DNA from 4 places in the Bradyrhizobium sp. MI1.4 genome. Region 3 is predicted to be linked to each of the others. Evidence: predicted binding sites of a transcription regulator. Region 3 holds the regulator's gene; each other region holds the start of a gene.
The links. The regulator LexA, encoded in region 3, represses DNA repair genes until DNA is damaged. The targets are predictions, from matches to a motif close to TGTTCNNNNTGTGTTCNG.
Positions count from the first base shown of each region.

Region 1 (4,210 bases), on a different contig from region 3:
AGCGTGTTGTGGTCGGCGATGCCGATCACGGGAATGCTGAGGATGCTGGCCTGGTGCACATAGGCACGCGGGTCCGAACCGCCGCGCAGGAAGGAGAAATTCGTGGTGATGCCGATCTCGGCATAAGAAGGTATGTTCATGCGAAGAGACCGTGCACATACCAACCGGGAGGAACGGGCTTGCCGTCGCCGTCGAAGCACTCCCCCTCGTAAAGACCGTCGCGAAAGATCCAGAAGCGCAAGCCTTCGGCATCTTCGATACGGAAATAATCCCGCGTCAGTTGCTTGCCGTCCTGCCGCCACCATTCCATGGCGATGCGCTCGGGGCCCTCCACCCGCACCACCGCATGCTGCGCGCGGCGCCAGGTGAATTGATGCGGCGGCCCGTCGGGCACGGTCGCGAACGGCACATTGATCGGCTCAGGCTTGTCGAACAACCGCAACGGACGCAGCGGCGGCTCACCCTCGGTGCGCGCGGGCCATTCGGCCTGCATGGCCACGGCGAGATGATGCTGGGCAGGCGCCGCCAGCACCGCACATTCAGGGATATGGGTATCCTCAGGCAGGTGCACGACGACGCGCTTTCCGCCGATGCGCGCGGCGATGCGGTCGATCAGCGCGGCAAGCTCGTCATTGTCGTGGACATGGGCGTCGAGATCGCGCTGCTCCTGCACCACGATCTCGGTGCGGCTTGCCGACAGCCGCACCATGTCGAAGCCGAAGCCGGGATCGAGGGGATCGGCGAGTGCATCGAGACGCTCGCGGAACAGCCGGTCGACGACCGCGCTCCGCGTCACGGGACGTCCGGTTTCGACCATGATGGCGCGCACCGCGCCGTCGGTACGGAAGAATGTGGCTTCTAACCGTCGCGCGCCCTTGCCCTGCTTCTCCATCGACGCGATCAACGTATCCGCCAGGCGCGACAGCGTCATCGCGATCATGGTGTCGGTCGCGATCGGCTCGGCAAAGCGTTTCTCCACGATGTAATCAGGCGGCGGCTTTCGTGGATTGATCGGCGCATCGCCCTGCCCCAGCGCATGCGCGAGCAGCGTGGAGAACCGCGCACCGAACCGCGCCGTGATTTCGCTCGGCGTGCGCGAGGCGACATCGCCGATGGTCTTCAGGCCGGCGCGTCGCAGACCGGTGGTAATGGCCTCACCCGCGCCAAGTGCGGACACCGGAAACCGACTGATTGCCGCCGCCTCCTCGCCATCGGCAACGATGGTCCCTGAAGATTGCCGCGTCAGCGTGCGCGCGCAGACCGAGGTGCCGGCGATCGCCGCGCTGACGGCAAAGCCCTGGCGGTCGAGGGCGCGGACAAGGGTTTGCAACAGCGCAGCCTCGCCGCCGAACAGATGCGCGCAGCCGGTGATGTCGAGGAACAGCCCGTGCGGCGGATCGAGCGCCACCAGCGGCGTGAAGCGGTCGCACCAGTCGGCGATGTCGCCGATCGTCTTCGCATCGGCCATGGCATCGGCGTCGAACACCTTGAGATTTGGACACATCGCCCGGGCATTGGCCAAAGGCTGGCCGATATGCAGACCGAGGCGCTCGGCCGCCTCGTCCAGCGCATGGATCACCAGCGCGTTGCTATCCTTGGCAACGACGATGCTAGGCGCATTATTTTTATGCAGTCCGACGTTGCCGAAGAACCGCTGGATCCGATCGATGGGCAGGCGCGGTAGCCACAGGCTGAGGATACGCCGACGATTCAGAGAACTGGCACTCATCACATTTCCATTCCATGATCCACCGGCCACACGGACCGTGACGATTGCGCAGGAGCTCGGCATCGAAGCGCGGCGCCCCCCAGGCGCTCCACATCGCGCCCGGCGGCGAATGCGCCGCGCGCAGCATCCATCTGGTCTCGGCGGTCGAGGGTAAAGGTTGCGCGGCCATCCGCAGCAACAGGCCGGTGACACCGGAAGATTGCGCAGCCAGCGTCAGCTTGCGGCTCGCCACGAGATCGAACTGCCTCGTCTCACCCCAGAGCTCGAGCACGACGGCGCCCAGCGCGTCGCAGGCGAGCGCATCGGCCGACGTGCGCAACGCACTCTCCACGTCGGCGGCGCGCACCATCACCATACGGCGCGGATCGAGACCGATCTCGGTGAGCCCGCTCATCGACAGCGCACCGGTTTCAATTTCTGAAAAATCCTGCCGCACCCACAGCAGCGGTTTGCGTGCCGTCATGCGCCCCGCAAGTCCGGTGACAAAGCCGGTCGCGGCCGCGCCCTGACGTCCTTCGCAAAATACCTCGTGGATTGCCGCGCGTGCGAGCCCGCCCTTTAGCGCGCTGTCGGCCTCGCGATGGCCGAGCGCGACACGGTCGCGATGATGCACGACCTCCGCCGTCTCGATGCGCTCGATCTGGCCGCGCAAGGCTGCAAGCGCGCTTGTTCGTGCGCCGCTCATATACGCCGCTCCTCAGGAGTGATTGCCGGTGGCTCTCAAAAAGAGAACCAGCGGCTAGCTCATTTGTTCATGATATGTTCTAATATAAAGCTAACGACGCCCCAGGAGTCAATCGAATTGGCGGGCCTTGGGATTCATGAGCTGAATCAAAGGGATCCAATATGGACGTGCAACGCAAGCTGGAAATCCTGGCCGACGCCGCCAAGTACGACGCGTCCTGCGCCTCCAGCGGCACCGAGAGGCGGGATTCCAGCGACGGCAAGGGCATGGGATCGACCGCGCCCGGCATGGGCATTTGCCATTCCTACGCGCCGGACGGTCGCTGTATCTCGCTGCTCAAGGTGCTGCTGACCAACGCCTGCAATTACGACTGCCTCTATTGCGTCAACCGGGCCTCTTCCAACGTGCCACGCGCCCGCTTCACCATCGACGAAGTCGTCAAGCTGACGCTCGACTTCTACCGGCGCAATTACATCGAAGGACTGTTTCTCTCCTCCGGCATCATCCGCAACCCCGACTACACCATGGAGCAGGTGGTAAGCGTCGCGCGCAAACTGCGCGAGGAGCATCACTTCCGTGGCTACATCCATCTCAAAACAATCCCCGAGGCCGACGATGCATTGATCTCCGAGGCCGGCAAATATGCCGACCGTCTCTCCATCAACATCGAGATGCCGCAGGAGACGAGCCTGCAGCAATTCGCGCCCGAGAAGGACGTGCGCGCGATCCGCCGCACAATGGGCCGACTGCGGCTGAAGCTGGACGAGGCCGAGGAAAGCCGTAGCGCGAAGACGAAAGCCAAGCCGCAGCGCTTCGCACCGGCCGGCCAAAGCACGCAGATGATCGTCGGCGCCGACGCGGCCTCCGACCACACTATCCTCCACACCAGCGCCAATCTCTACAGTTCATACAGGCTGAGGCGCGTCTATTATTCCGCGTTCAGCCCGATCCCCGATGCCAGCCGCGCGCTGCCTCTGCGCGCGCCGCCCTTGCTGCGCGAGCACCGACTCTACCAGGCCGACTGGCTGATGCGGTTCTACGGCTTCGACGTCGGCGAGATCGTCGACGACAGTGCGATGCTGCCGCTCGACATCGATCCAAAACTCGCCTGGGCGCTGCGCCACCGCGACCGCTTCCCGCTCGACGTCAACCGGGCCAGCCGCGAGGAATTGTTGCGCGTGCCGGGCTTCGGCACCAAGGCGGTCGAGCGCATCATCGCGGCGCGCCGCACGACCACCATCCGCGTCGCCGATCTCGCGCGGCTGCATGTGCCCCGGAACAAAGCGCTGCCGTTCATCGTGCTGAGCGATCACCGGCCCGCGCCGCACCGCCTCGACGAGGCACGGCTGATCGAACGGTTCAAGCCGAAGGCCACACAACTGGGATTTGGCTTCTGATGCAGTACATCACCCTCGAGAACGAAACCGATTTCGACGGCTGGCGCAAAGCCGCGCGTAGCCTCGTGCTTCACCAAATGAAACCGGTCGATGTCACCTGGACCGTGCAGGGCGGCGAAGCGGAGCTGTTCGCGCCACCCTCGCCGTCTCCGCTGCCGGCCGGTGGCGATAGCACCTTCAACGTGCCAGCAAAATTCGTCGAGCTCGCCAAGGCCGCGATCCTGCATCGCGATCCCGAGCGTTTCGCGATCCTCTATCGCCTGCTGTTTCGGCTGAAGGACAATCACGACCTCATCGAGGTCGCGACCGATCTCGATGTCGCGCAAGTCACGGCCATGGCAAAGGCGGTCTACCGCGACGAGCACAAGATGCATGCCTTCGTGCGCTTCCGCGAGATCG
Region 1 covers NZ_JBVVPP010000003.1:291,736-295,945, reverse strand. The annotation lists gene AC0L23_RS05575 (error-prone DNA polymerase) at 1-140, opposite strand, end outside; gene AC0L23_RS05570 (Y-family DNA polymerase) at 137-1,729, opposite strand; gene AC0L23_RS05565 (ImuA family protein) at 1,626-2,414, opposite strand; gene AC0L23_RS05560 (putative DNA modification/repair radical SAM protein) at 2,576-3,811, shown strand; gene AC0L23_RS05555 (UdgX family uracil-DNA binding protein) at 3,811-4,210, shown strand, end outside.
Region 1: AC0L23_RS05560 (putative DNA modification/repair radical SAM protein) is a predicted target of LexA. The motif match lies at 2,479-2,496, and genes of this name have one in related genera.

Region 2 (4,210 bases), on a different contig from region 3:
GTCGCCGCCGATCACGGCTTCGCAATCGCATTCCGTGTCGAGCCGGTCGCGGCCGTCGACGAAGACGTGCCGCGGCTGCTGGGGCAGCGCCACCACGGCGCGCTTCAGCGCCCACAGCGAGGCGCGCAGGATGTTGTCGCGGTCGATGCGGGAGCGCGAGGCGACGGCCACCGAGACCTGGGCGGTCGCGCAGATCTTGTCGAACAGCCTTTCGCGCTCCTCGGCTGTCAGGCGCTTGGAATCGTCGATGCCGCGCGGGATGCGGTCGGGATCGAGAATCACCGCCGCCGCCACCACTGGACCGGCCAGTGGCCCCCGGCCCGCCTCATCGCAGCCCGCTACCGGCCAAACGCCGCACTTGATCAGCGCGCGCTCACGGCGGAAGCTTGGGGCAACGATGATGGCGCTCTTTGTGCCGGCCAGCGCCTTGGCGATTTTTTTGGGCGCAGCTTTCTTGTTCTCAGGCGCAGCCTTCTCGTTCTTAGGCGCAGCCTTTTTGGGCGCGCCTTTGGCCGGCTTCTTGGCGGATTGATCCCGAATCATGGCCGGGATCGTGCGCAAGCGGCATGGCCTGCGCAATCGGGAACCTCGAACAATTCCCGTTATTCAAGCCAGCCGCCCTATTCCGCCAGATGCACCCGCCGGTCCTCGCCGACGTCGATGCCGGGCGCGACCACGACCTCCCAGGGATGGCCGTCAGGATCGGCGAAATAGCCGGAATAGCCGCCGTAGTCGGTCTCATGTGCTGCCTTCAGCAACGCGGCTCCCTTGCTGACGGCGAAGACCAGCACCGCATCCACCTCCTCACGCGCGCGGCAATTCCAGGCGAGCGTCATGCCGCGGAACGTCGATGGCCTCGGATGATCAGGCAATTTGGCGTCGACCGCGAGTTGATCCCAGGGAAACAACGCGAGCACCGGACCGCCGGTGTCATAGAACGCAACGGTCTCGCCGGTTACCTTGAGCCGGCGCGAGAAACCGAGCGCGTCGTAAAAGGCAATGCTGGCGCGGATGTCGTTCACGCCCAGCGTGATGACGGTCAGCCGCGGGATAGGAGCTGGCGGTTCCTTACTCATAGACGCCTCTCTCACTTCGTCCCTCAGAACAGGCTGAGCTGATCGCCGTTCCGCTTCGGCTTGGCAAAATGATCCGTCGTCAGCTTGGCGCGCCGTTTGTTCAGCCCGAGCCTGTCGCAAGCGATCTCGAAGCGGCGGCCGATGGTCCAGGCCATCGGGCCGGTGCCCTTCATGCGCTCGCCCCATTTCGCATCGTAGTCACGGCCGCCGCGCATGTCGCGGATCAGCGTGAAGACGTGGCGATACCGGTCCGGATAGTTCGCCATCAGCCATTCCCGAAAGAGATCGCGCACCTCGAGCGGCAACCGCAGCAACACGTAGGAGGCCTCCTTGACGCCGGCATGGGCGGCGGCATCCAGGATGCGCTCGATCTCGGAATCGTTCAGCGCGGGGATCACGGGCGCGACCATGACGGTGGTCGGAATGCCAGCCTCGGAAAGCTGCTTCAGTGCCTCCAGCCGCTTCGGCGGCGTGGACGCCCGCGGCTCCATGGTGCGCGCTAGTTTCGGATCGAGCGAGGTCACGGAGATCCCGACCTTGGCGAGGTTGCGTTTGGCCATTCGCGCGAGAATGTCGATGTCGCGCACGACCAGCGCCGACTTGGTGACGATCCCGACGGGATGGCCGGCGCGCTCCAGCACCTCCAGAATGCCGCGCATGATTTTGCGCTCGCGCTCGATCGGCTGATAGGGATCGGTGTTGGTGCCGATCGCGATCATCCGCGGCTCGTAGCCCGGCGCCGCAAGCTCCTTCTCGAGCAACGCCGGCGCCTCGGGCTTCACGAACAGCTTCGACTCAAAGTCGAGCCCCGGCGACAGGCCAAGATAGGCATGCGTCGGCCGCGCGAAGCAATAGACGCAGCCGTGCTCGCAACCGCGGTAGGGATTGATCGAACGATCGAAGCCGATGTCGGGAGATTCGTTGCGGGTGATCACCTTGCGCGAGGTGTCGATCCCGACCGTGGTCTTGAACGGGGGCAGTTCTTCAAGGCTCTGCCAGCCATCGTCGAATGCGACGCGCGCCTCGGCCTCAAACCGGCCGCTGGCGTTGGACTGCGCGCCCCGGCCTCGCCTGCGCTGGCGGTCGATGGCGACCGCCAGCTCAGGGAAGTCAGAAGGCGCACCCGCCGGCTCGGAGGGCGCCGTGACCGGCGGGTGCTTGAGAGCATGAGAGGATGCTGGACTCATGAAGCCAAGATAGCATGTCAAAGGAACAAATCAAGAACACAAACAAAAAACGTGAAAACAACCCCATGCACAGTCGAGCTGCCCAAATTTCGGGCGGGGGTTTTTGACTTCACGCAACACCAGCGTGACCACGATTCCGTTTGATCACGGGAGGGATCGATCGTCGCGGAACATGGTTGATGACGATCGTTGGGTGAAGGTCGGCAAGAACATGACAAATCAACAACAATTGGCCGCAGCGAGCAGCAACCTCGATCTGCTCGACCGCTATTGGCGCGCCGCGAACTATCTCTCCGTTGGGCAAATCTATCTCCTCGACAATCCGCTGCTGCGCGAGCCCTTACGGCCCGAGCACATCAAGCCGCGTTTGCTCGGCCATTGGGGCACGACGCCCGGTTTGAACTTCATTTATGCCCATCTCAACCGCGTCATCCGCGCGCTGGACCTGAACGTGATCTATGTCTGCGGTCCCGGGCACGGCGGCCCCGGCATGGTCGCCAACACCTATCTCGAAGGCAGCTACAGCGAGCTCTATCCCGATATCGCGCGCGATACCGAGGGGTTGCGCAAGCTGTTCAGGCAATTCTCCTTCCCCGGCGGCATCCCGAGTCACGCGGCGCCGGAAACGCCGGGCTCGATCCACGAAGGCGGTGAGCTCGGTTACGCGCTGGTGCATGCCTATGGCGCGGCCTTCGACAATCCCGACCTGATCGTCGCCTGTGTCGTCGGTGACGGCGAGGCCGAGACCGGCCCGCTCGCCGCGTCCTGGCACTCCAACAAATTCCTCAATCCTGCGCATGACGGCGCGGTGCTGCCGATCCTGCATCTCAACGGTTACAAGATTGCCAATCCGACCGTGCTCGGCCGGATGCGCGACGACGAGATCCGCGATCTCTTCCGCGGGCTCGGCCACGAGCCGCTGTTCGTCGAGGGCGACGATCCCAAATTGATGCACCGGGCCATGGCAGACGCGCTCGACGTCGCGCTCGTCAGCATCCGGTCGATCCAGCAGCACGCCCGCGACGGCCGCAAGAGCGTCGAACGTCCGCGCTGGCCGATGATCGTGCTGCGCAGCCCGAAGGGCTGGACCGGCCCCAAGGAAGTCGACGGCAAGAAGGTGGAGGGCTTTTGGCGGGCGCATCAGGTGCCCGTCGCGAACTGTCGCGAGAACCCAGCGCATCTGAAGATTCTCGAAGACTGGATGCGCAGCTACGAGCCGGAAAAGCTGTTCGACGCGAACGGCGCGCTCATTGCCGAGCTCCAGGCGCTCGCGCCCGAAGGCAATCGCCGCATGGGCGCCAATCCGCACGCCAATGGCGGCCTTCTGAAGAAGGAGCTGAAGCTGCCGGACTTCCGCAGTTTCGCCGTCGAAGTAGCGCAGCCGGGCGGCGTCGTGGCGGAGGCAACCCGCGAGCTCGGGAAATTCCTGCGCGACGTCATCCGCCTCAACACCGAGGCCCGCAACTTCCGCATCATGGGCCCGGACGAGACTGCGTCGAACCGGCTCGATGCGGTGTTCGAGGCCACCGAACGCGTCTGGATGGAGCCGACAAAACCTTACGACGTGCATCTCGCCCAGGACGGACGCGTGATGGAAGTCCTGAGCGAGCATCTCTGCCAGGGCTGGTTAGAGGGTTACCTGCTCACGGGCCGGCACGGCTTCTTCTCCTGCTACGAGGCGTTCATCCACATCGTGGATTCCATGTTCAACCAGCACGCCAAATGGCTGAAGGTGACCCGGCATCTGCCGTGGCGGCGACCGATCGCCTCGCTCAACTATCTGCTCACCTCGCATGTCTGGCGTCAGGACCACAACGGCTTCAGCCATCAGGATCCCGGTTTCGTCGATCTCGTCGCCAACAAGAAGGCCGACATCGTCCGCATCTACTTCCCGCCGGATGCCAACACGCTGCTGTGGATCGCCGATCACTGCCTGCGCACCTATGA
Region 2 covers NZ_JBVVPP010000013.1:106,195-110,404, reverse strand. The annotation lists gene AC0L23_RS17485 (ribonuclease HII) at 1-543, opposite strand, end outside; gene AC0L23_RS17480 (VOC family protein) at 621-1,076, opposite strand; gene AC0L23_RS17475 (PA0069 family radical SAM protein) at 1,100-2,263, opposite strand; gene AC0L23_RS17470 (phosphoketolase family protein) at 2,475-4,210, shown strand, end outside.
Region 2: AC0L23_RS17475 (PA0069 family radical SAM protein) is a predicted target of LexA. The motif match lies at 2,285-2,302, and genes of this name have one in related genera.

Region 3 (4,210 bases):
GCCTTCGACCACGTCGTTGCGGCGATCGGCGTGCCCGCCGGGCGCATCGTGTTCTTCGACGATCTTGCCGAAAACATCGAGGGAGCGCGCGCGCGCGGCTTGATGACGGTGCATGTGACCTCGCCGCGTGACGTCGGGAACGCATTGAAGGCATTGGGCATTTGACGACGTCCGTTGTCGCGAAACCCACGACGGCACGGCCCGACGGACCAATTTTGAAAAATTGAGGAACCGGATCACTTTGTGCATTTTTATACAGAGTTCCGGGAACGGAATACCGCCTTCCGGACTCTTAGAGTCCGTTGGGACTTCTACGGACGGATGCATCATCGTGCTGGGCAAAACCTACCTCACCAAGCAGGCCTCTCTTCTTCTTGAATTCGCGAGGACAACTTCAGATTCGGACCTTTCCGCCAAGCTTGTGAGCAAGGCCGCCGACCTGAAATCCCAAGCCGACCCGCTGCCCGACAAGGATCAGGGATCCAAGGCGCCCGACGTAACTCCCGGGCAGGCAGGGAGCTGATCGATTCAGGCCATGGCGCGTTCTCGCCTTGCCATGATTTTCGTCGCTTCCATGACCACTCTCCTGCCGATCTGTGACCTCCTTCGGATCATGCCGCGACGCGCTTGATCCTGCCTTCCGGAACAATGTGAAGGGGCGGGATGACTGTGCCTGCTCAGCCGCTTTTGCCTCTGCGCCTGCGCTCGGCTAGAAGACGTGCGGAACATTCGCCCGAACGTGCCGAGCAGGAGTTTTCGCCGTGGCCTTGATGCCGGTTTCTGACGCGCTTGCCGCGGTGCTGGCGGGTGCAGAGCCGCTGCCGGAAGAAATGATTTCCCTCGACGAGGCCTACCATCGCGTGCTCGCGCGTGACGTCGTGGCGCGGCGCACGCAGCCGCCGCAAGCGATGTCGGCGATGGACGGCTACGCGGTGCGCGCGGCCGATGCCGCGACGATCGATTCGGAGCTCACCGTCATCGGCGAAGTCGCAGCGGGCCGACCGTTCGAGGGGACGGTCGGAGCCGGCGAGGCCGTGCGGATCTTCACCGGCGGCGTCGTTCCCTTTGGCGCGGACGCCGTCGTGATCCAGGAGGACACGGTCGCCGCCGGCAAGCGCATCACGATCAAGGAAGCCGCGATCGCCGGCCGGCACATCCGCCCCGCCGGCGTCGATTTCCGCGAGGGCGACGTGCTCCTGCGCAAGGGAAGCCGTCTGACCGAGCGAGACCTCGCGCTCGCCGCCGGGATGAATCATCCGCACCTTGCCGTTGTCAGGCGTCCGAAGGTCGCGATTCTCGCCACCGGCGACGAGCTGGTGATGCCGGGCACCACGCCCGGCCACGGCCAGATCGTCTATTCCAACGGCTACGCCCTGCACGCGCTCGCCCGCAGCGAGGGCGCCGAGACCATCGACCTCGGTATTGCCGCCGACACGCTCGAGGCCACCACCGCCGGCATCCGCCGCGCCCGCGAGAGCGGCGCCGACGTCCTGATCACGACCGGCGGCGCATCGGTCGGCGACCACGATCTGGTCCAGCAGGCACTGCGGGACGAAGGCATCGCGATGGCGTTCTGGAAGATCGCGATGCGGCCAGGCAAGCCGATGATGCACGGGCGACTCGGCGCAATGGGTGTGATCGGCCTGCCGGGCAATCCCGTATCGTCCTACGTGTGCGCTTTCCTGTTCATGGTGCCGCTGATTCGCGCCCTGTCGGGCCGTTCAGTGATTCACCATCGCCGTGAACGCGCCGTGCTCGGCCGCGACGTCGGCGCCAACGACCAGCGCGAGGACTATCTGCGCGCGCATCTTGAGGAGCGTGACGATGGCACACGCGTCGTTGTTCCCGTCAATCATCAGGACTCTTCGCTGCTTGCGAATCTCGCTGCAGCACAGGTACTTCTCGTCCGCGCACCATTCGCGCCGAAGGCCGAAGCCGGCACGGCTTGCGAAGTGTTGCGGCTCCCCGTCTGAGCGCCCCCGCAACGCGCGTTCCGCGCACTTTGCTCTGTTCACGGTAAATTAAGCAGTTGCGGAACATGTATCGAACATATAGTGTCTGTTCATGATTTGTTTCGAGCATGCAGCGGCTTATGGCCGAATTCAGCGTCTCGGAATCGGACGACATCAACCGGGGGACTTTGGTCGAGATGTTAACGCGCAAACAATACGAGCTTCTGCGGTTCATCAGTGAACGTCTGAAGGAAAGCGGCGTGCCGCCCTCCTTCGACGAGATGAAGGATGCGCTCGATCTGCGCTCGAAGTCGGGCATCCATCGCCTGATCACGGCGCTCGAGGAGCGTGGCTTCATCCGACGCCTGCCCAACCGCGCCCGTGCGATTGAAGTCATCAAGCTGCCGGAGCTCCAGGCAGCCGCTGGCAGCCGCCGCGGCTTCACGCCGAGCGTCATCGAGGGCAATCTCGGCAAGGTGCGTGCGAGCGCGAGCCTGCCCGCTGACGAGGGCGAACGTCCCGTCGCGGTGCCGGTGATGGGCCGCATCGCGGCCGGCACGCCGATCGAGGCGTTGCAGACCCGCAGCCATACTATCAGCGTACCGCCTGACATGCTCGGCTCGGGCGAGCATTACGCGCTGGAAGTGCGCGGCGACTCGATGGTCGAAGCCGGCATTCTCGACGGCGACATGGCCCTGATCCAGCGCAACGAGAGCGCCGATACCGGCGACATCGTGGTGGCGCTGATCGACGACGAGGAAGCGACACTGAAGCGCTTCCGCCGTCGCGGCGCCTCGATCGCGCTCGAGCCCGCCAACGCGGCCTATGAGGTCCGCATCCTGCCGCCCAACCGGGTGAAGATTCAGGGCAAGCTGATCGGGCTTTACCGGAAGTACTGATACCGGGAGTCTTTCTATCGGCAGTACTTCATATCGGAAGCACTTCATGCCGGAGGTGCTTGGCGCCTCGCGCGCTTCCGATCGACATCGCCGGTCAGAGATTGGAGCGGATCATCGTCCGCTCCGGCTGGATAGCCTTTCTGGTTCTGCACAGACTATCCGGCCCCTCCTCCAACGCTGGCTCCTCGCCACGCCGACGAAGCAGCACCGCTTCAAGCAGCACCGCTTCGCGGCTCGGTTGTTCGAGGAAACAGCGACCAGCGGTCAAGTTCGGCCGTTGCAGCCAAGTTGGCAATGTTCGCGTACGCGCCTCCCGAATGCATCGCGGCGAGCTTTGTTCCTATTGAATTCGGGAAAGATAATGTGATCGCGGCTTGCGGAAGCCAGCCGCAGATTTGCCCACAACCAAGCAGAGCGTTCGTGCTTCCACTCTGATAGAGGCCTGCGCCTCGATAAGAGACGCGGGTTGCTATCCCAGCATGAGGAGCACCCGATGTGTGACTACAGCCTACATGCCGTCGCGTCGCGCCCCGCCGAAGTCGGCGAGACGATCGTCACGACAAGCTTCCGCGGCACCTCGACGCGCGGCTTCGCCTCTGCAGCCGATCCGTCTGTTGCCGTCTGCCTGCTGCCGGGGACGGAGCTCGCCTTCGCCGACGACGTCCGCTACGACAATCGCTGGATCTGGACGCGCACCATCAATTCCCGCGTGGGCAAGTTCGGCAAGATCGATCCGCACGTTCCCGACCGCCATCATGATGCGATCGAATTCCCCGACGGCAAATACGTGCTGGTGACGCAGCTCGTCGAAGGCCAGCGCGCGACGGTGCTGCAACTGCCGGTGACTCAGTCGGTCACCGAGCGCGAGCACAAGGCGCAGATCACCGCCGACAGGCAGCCGACCGTCACGCACCTGCCGATCGGCTGACAGAGCCGCCCTCCGGCTACGAAGTCGGAGGTCAGGATTAAATCGCCATCGCCGGCCGTGGCCGGCGAGATGGTGTGGTTTGCACCCCGCTAATCCGAACGGACGCACCGAACCACTGCGTTGCTCCGCACCATCAGATCAATCGTCGGCTTGCAGGTCGGTGTCCGCCGGCGTTGCGTCCTTGATGCGAGGCGCGGTCGACTTTGGCGCGAGGCTGCCGTCGAAATCACCCTCGCCGGCGCCGGCCGGCAACCAGGGGCGGCTCGTGCCTCTCGCCCTCACTGCCTGAACCACAAAACCGTCACCACGCTGCGTCAGCGCCAGCGCGCTCTGGCTGGCGAGCCGCTGCCGATCGACCACCATCGCCGCGCAATCAGGCGGTGCGGGACGAGTCGTCACCACCAGCGCGGCCCGACTGCAATCGTCCGCGA
Region 3 covers NZ_JBVVPP010000027.1:9,863-14,072, reverse strand. The annotation lists gene AC0L23_RS25095 (HAD family hydrolase) at 1-165, shown strand, start outside; gene AC0L23_RS25090 (hypothetical protein) at 332-523, shown strand; gene AC0L23_RS25085 (molybdopterin molybdotransferase MoeA) at 762-1,973, shown strand; gene lexA (transcriptional repressor LexA) at 2,150-2,851, shown strand; gene AC0L23_RS25075 (hypothetical protein) at 3,345-3,779, shown strand; gene AC0L23_RS25070 (ComEC/Rec2 family competence protein) at 3,918-4,210, opposite strand, start outside.

Region 4 (4,210 bases), on a different contig from region 3:
CGGTCTGCCAGTTGTAGCCGGCAGTACCGCCGACGAAGCCGCCCTTCATCTTCGGGTCGGTCGAGGAATTTTCCCAAGCGCCGCCACCGACGATACCGAGGTAGAAGCCGGTCCAGTTGTAGACCGAAGCCATGGCCACGGGGGCCTTGGTGTAGGGGCGCGCCGCGAGATCAGCGGCCGAAGCCGGGGCAGCGAGAGCGAACAAACAGGCCGAAGCCAACAAAACCTTTTTCATTTTCAACTAATCCCAGTCCCAGTTTCTGATTGTGCCTTCCAAGATAGGGAAGGGCATCGGACTCACTTGCCCAACTGATGCCGTACTTACACCAGTGAAGCCGCAAGTTGTGTCACTCAAAAGCAACAACGGTCGGAAAACGGAACGGTTATTGACCGATTAATATCGGAGGACTGCACAGCAAAAGGCCGGCGCAAGGCCGGCCTTCGAAGTGCGATATGTCCAGCGCGATCAGTACCTTGCGATGGCCGGACCGCCCCAGCGATAGTTCAAGCGGACCAGGCCCATGTCTACGTCCTGGCGAATCCGGTCGCTGCCGAATACCGCACCCGCGGGCGTTGTGAAGCCGATCGTGCGATCGCCAAGGAAGATGTGGTCGTACTCAAAGCCCAGCGACCAGTTCGGGGCGAAGCCGAATTCCAGACCGGCCCCGACCGTGCCACCCCAGCGAGTCTCCCGGGCCGAAGCCAACAGCGCGCCCGCGCCGGGCGTACCCGCAGCAGCGTAGATGTCGTACTTGTCACCGACGACGGCGGCGCCGCCCTTCACGTAAAGCAGCACGTTGTTCCAGGCGTAACCGACCTGACCGGTGATGAGACCGAAAGCGTCGATGCGGGAACGGTTGCGATCACCCGTCACCAAAGCGGTACCAGGGAAGAGGGTGCTCACGTTGTCGCCCCGGAAGTCAGCCCAGTTGCCCTGGCCTTCCAGACCGAACACCCAATTGGCGGACTGCCAGCGATAGCCGATCTGGCCGCCGACGGTGCCCCCTGTTGCATTGTGACAGCCTTCGCCGACGAGAACGCCGGTCGCGGGCGTGACGAAGTCCCAGCACTTGTGGCTGGAGCCACCGCCGCCGTTGATGCCGATGTAGAAGCCGCTCCAGTCGTAGATGGCGGCAACCGCCGGCGGCGGGGCTTTGGTGTAGGGACGCGCGGCCATGTCCGCCGCGCTTGCGGGAGCCGACAAGCCCATCGCCACTGCACCGATTGCACAAATAAGAAGCTTATTCATTGCCAGTCTCCCCAGGTTTCGTCCGCTTCTTATGTCCCCGAAGCGGCTGATCAGGCGCGAGGGCCCATATGAACTAAGTCCGAGGCAACCGTAGCTCTACGGAGCGGCAGAGTCCGTCTCCCAAATGCAACAAGACCGGGGCAGTGCGAGTACCCATAACTTGCTGAATGTTAAGTTCTTTCTTCCATTTTTGGGAACCTACAAAGGTTCCAATCGACGTGTGCCTTTCCGCAACACATGTGGCCGATCGATCCCACGCCTTCAGATCTGTCTTCGCCAAGAACAAATCTGGAACGAACCGGAGGTCGATGCTATATGTGGGGATAACCGGAGGGGTGACGGCCTGATCGTCGTCCGCAAGTGTTCGGCGAGCGTATAGGGTCGCCTCAACAGGCACGGCGGAACGCGGGAGCGGACCGGCCTTCTTGAATTCAGTGGCATTCGGAGCGGAGAGCGGAGATGGCGGGAAGCGTCAACAAGGTCATTCTGGTTGGAAATCTCGGCAAGGATCCTGAAATCCGCCGCACCCAGGACGGGCGGCCGATCGCCAATCTGAGCGTCGCGACCTCGGAGACGTGGCGCGACAAGGCGACTGGCGAGCGCAAGGAAAAGACCGAGTGGCACCGCGTCGTGATCTTCAATGAAGGGCTCTGCAAGGTCGCCGAACAGTATCTGAAGAAGGGCGCCAAGATTTACGTCGAGGGTGCGCTCCAGACCCGCAAATGGACCGACCAGAGCGGTGTCGAAAAGTACTCGACCGAAGTCGTGCTCCAGGGGTTCAACTCGACCTTGACGATGCTGGACGGTCGTAGCGGCGGTGGCGGAGGCGGCAGCTTCGGCGACGAGCCGGGCGGCGATTTCGGCTCCTCCGGTCCGGTCAGCAGCGCGCCGCGGCGCCCTGTTGCCGCCGGCGGCGGTGGCCGCAACAGCGACATGGACGACGATATCCCGTTCTGAGCGATTCCGCTCCAAGAACGCGGCGCCTGATGCGGACGCGCCGGCCGGATGGGCGGCGCTTCTCATCTCATGTCAGAACATCCCACTAATCGACAGGACGGGCTCGGCATTTCCGGGCCCGCTTCATGTTTGGGGTGAGCTCGGATTGCGGCTTGGCAAACGCGCCGACGCGGCAAGCTCACCGCGCGGTTTTCCACGCGTGAGCGGCGATTTTGCAAGGCCGATGCGAGTGCTGTCCGAGACACCGCTCGCAAGGGCTTAAGTTGTTGGAAAAATAGGCGGAAAAAGCGCTTCCCAGAACGCCGCGAGGGTGGTTATCAGAGGCTCGATGCGCTATATGATTCCCAGATAAAACCTCACCGGATTTCCCCTTGGCTGACGACGACGACAAGCCCGGCGACCAGCCGGCGCAACCCTCGGATATTCGCCCCGTCTCCATCTTCGAGGAGATGAAGAAGTCCTATCTCGACTACGCCATGAGCGTGATCGTGGCGCGGGCGCTGCCTGACGCCCGCGATGGCCTGAAGCCGGTGCATCGCCGCATCCTGTACTCGATGAACGAGCAGGGGCACACGCCGGACAAGAAGTACGTCAAGTCCGCCCGCGTGGTCGGTGACGTCATCGGTAAATATCATCCGCATGGCGACCAGTCGATCTACGACGCCATGGTCCGGATGGCGCAGGACTTCTCCATGCGCGTGCCGCTGATCGACGGCCAGGGCAATTTCGGCTCGGTCGACGGCGATCCCCCGGCTGCCTATCGTTATACCGAAGCCCGATTGACGAAGGCGGCGCTGGCTCTGCTGGCCGACATCGACAAGGACACGGTCGACTTCCAGCCGAACTACGACAACAACGAGACCGAACCGTCGGTCTTGCCAGCCAAGTTCCCGAACCTTCTCGTCAACGGCGCCGGCGGCATCGCGGTCGGCATGGCGACCAACATCCCGCCGCACAATCTCGGCGAGGTCATCGACGCCTGCGTCGCGCTGATCGACAACCCCGCGCTCACCATCGACGAGCTCATCAACATCGTGCCGGGACCGGACTTCCCGACCGGCGGCGTCATCCTCGGACGGCAGGGCATCCGCGCCGCCTATCACCTCGGCCGCGGCTCGGTCATGATGCGCGGCAAGGTCGCGATCGAGACCATCCGCAAGGAGCGCGAGGCGATCATCATCACCGAGATTCCCTACCAGGTGAACAAGGCGACGATGGTCGAGCGCATCGCCGAGCTGGTCAAGGAAAAGAAGATCGAGGGCATCGGCGACCTGCGCGATGAATCCGATCGCGACGGCTACCGCGTCGTCATCGAATTGAAGCGCGACGCCGTGCCGGACGTGGTGCTCAATCAGCTCTACAGGTTCACGCCGCTGCAGACGAGCTTCGGCGTCAACATGGTGGCGCTCGACAGCGGCCGTCCACGGGTCATGCACCTGAAGGACCTGCTGGCGATCTTCGTCGACTTTCGCGAGCGGGTCGTCACGCGGCGCACCAAGTTCCTGCTCGCCAAGGCCCGAGATCGCGCCCATGTTTTGGTCGGTCTCGCCATCGCAGTCGCCAATATCGACGAGATGATCCGCGTCATCCGGACCTCGCCCGACCCGACCACCGCCCGCGACACCCTGATGTCGCGCGACTGGCCGGCCCGGGACGTCGAAGACATGCTGACGCTGATCGACGATCCGCGCCACCGCATCAGCGAGAACGGCACGATCCGGCTGTCGATGGAGCAGGCGAGGGCCATTCTCGATCTGCGCCTGCAACGCCTCACCGCACTCGGCCGCGACGAAATCCGCGAGGAGCTCGACAAGCTCGCCGGCGAGATCGCCGACTATCTCGACATCCTGCGCTCGCGCGACCGCGTGCTGGGCATCATCAAGTCCGAGCTCGCCGAAGTGAAGGCCGAGTTCGCAACCCCGCGCCGCACCGTCATCATCGAGCAGGAAGGTGAGGTCGAGGACGAGGACCTGATCCAGCGCGAGGACATGGTCGTCACCGTCT
Region 4 covers NZ_JBVVPP010000031.1:28,773-32,982, forward strand. The annotation lists gene AC0L23_RS26665 (outer membrane protein) at 1-235, opposite strand, end outside; gene AC0L23_RS26670 (outer membrane protein) at 467-1,249, opposite strand; gene AC0L23_RS26675 (single-stranded DNA-binding protein) at 1,709-2,206, shown strand; gene gyrA (DNA gyrase subunit A) at 2,578-4,210, shown strand, end outside.
Region 4: AC0L23_RS26675 (single-stranded DNA-binding protein) is a predicted target of LexA. The motif match lies at 1,528-1,545, and genes of this name have one in related genera.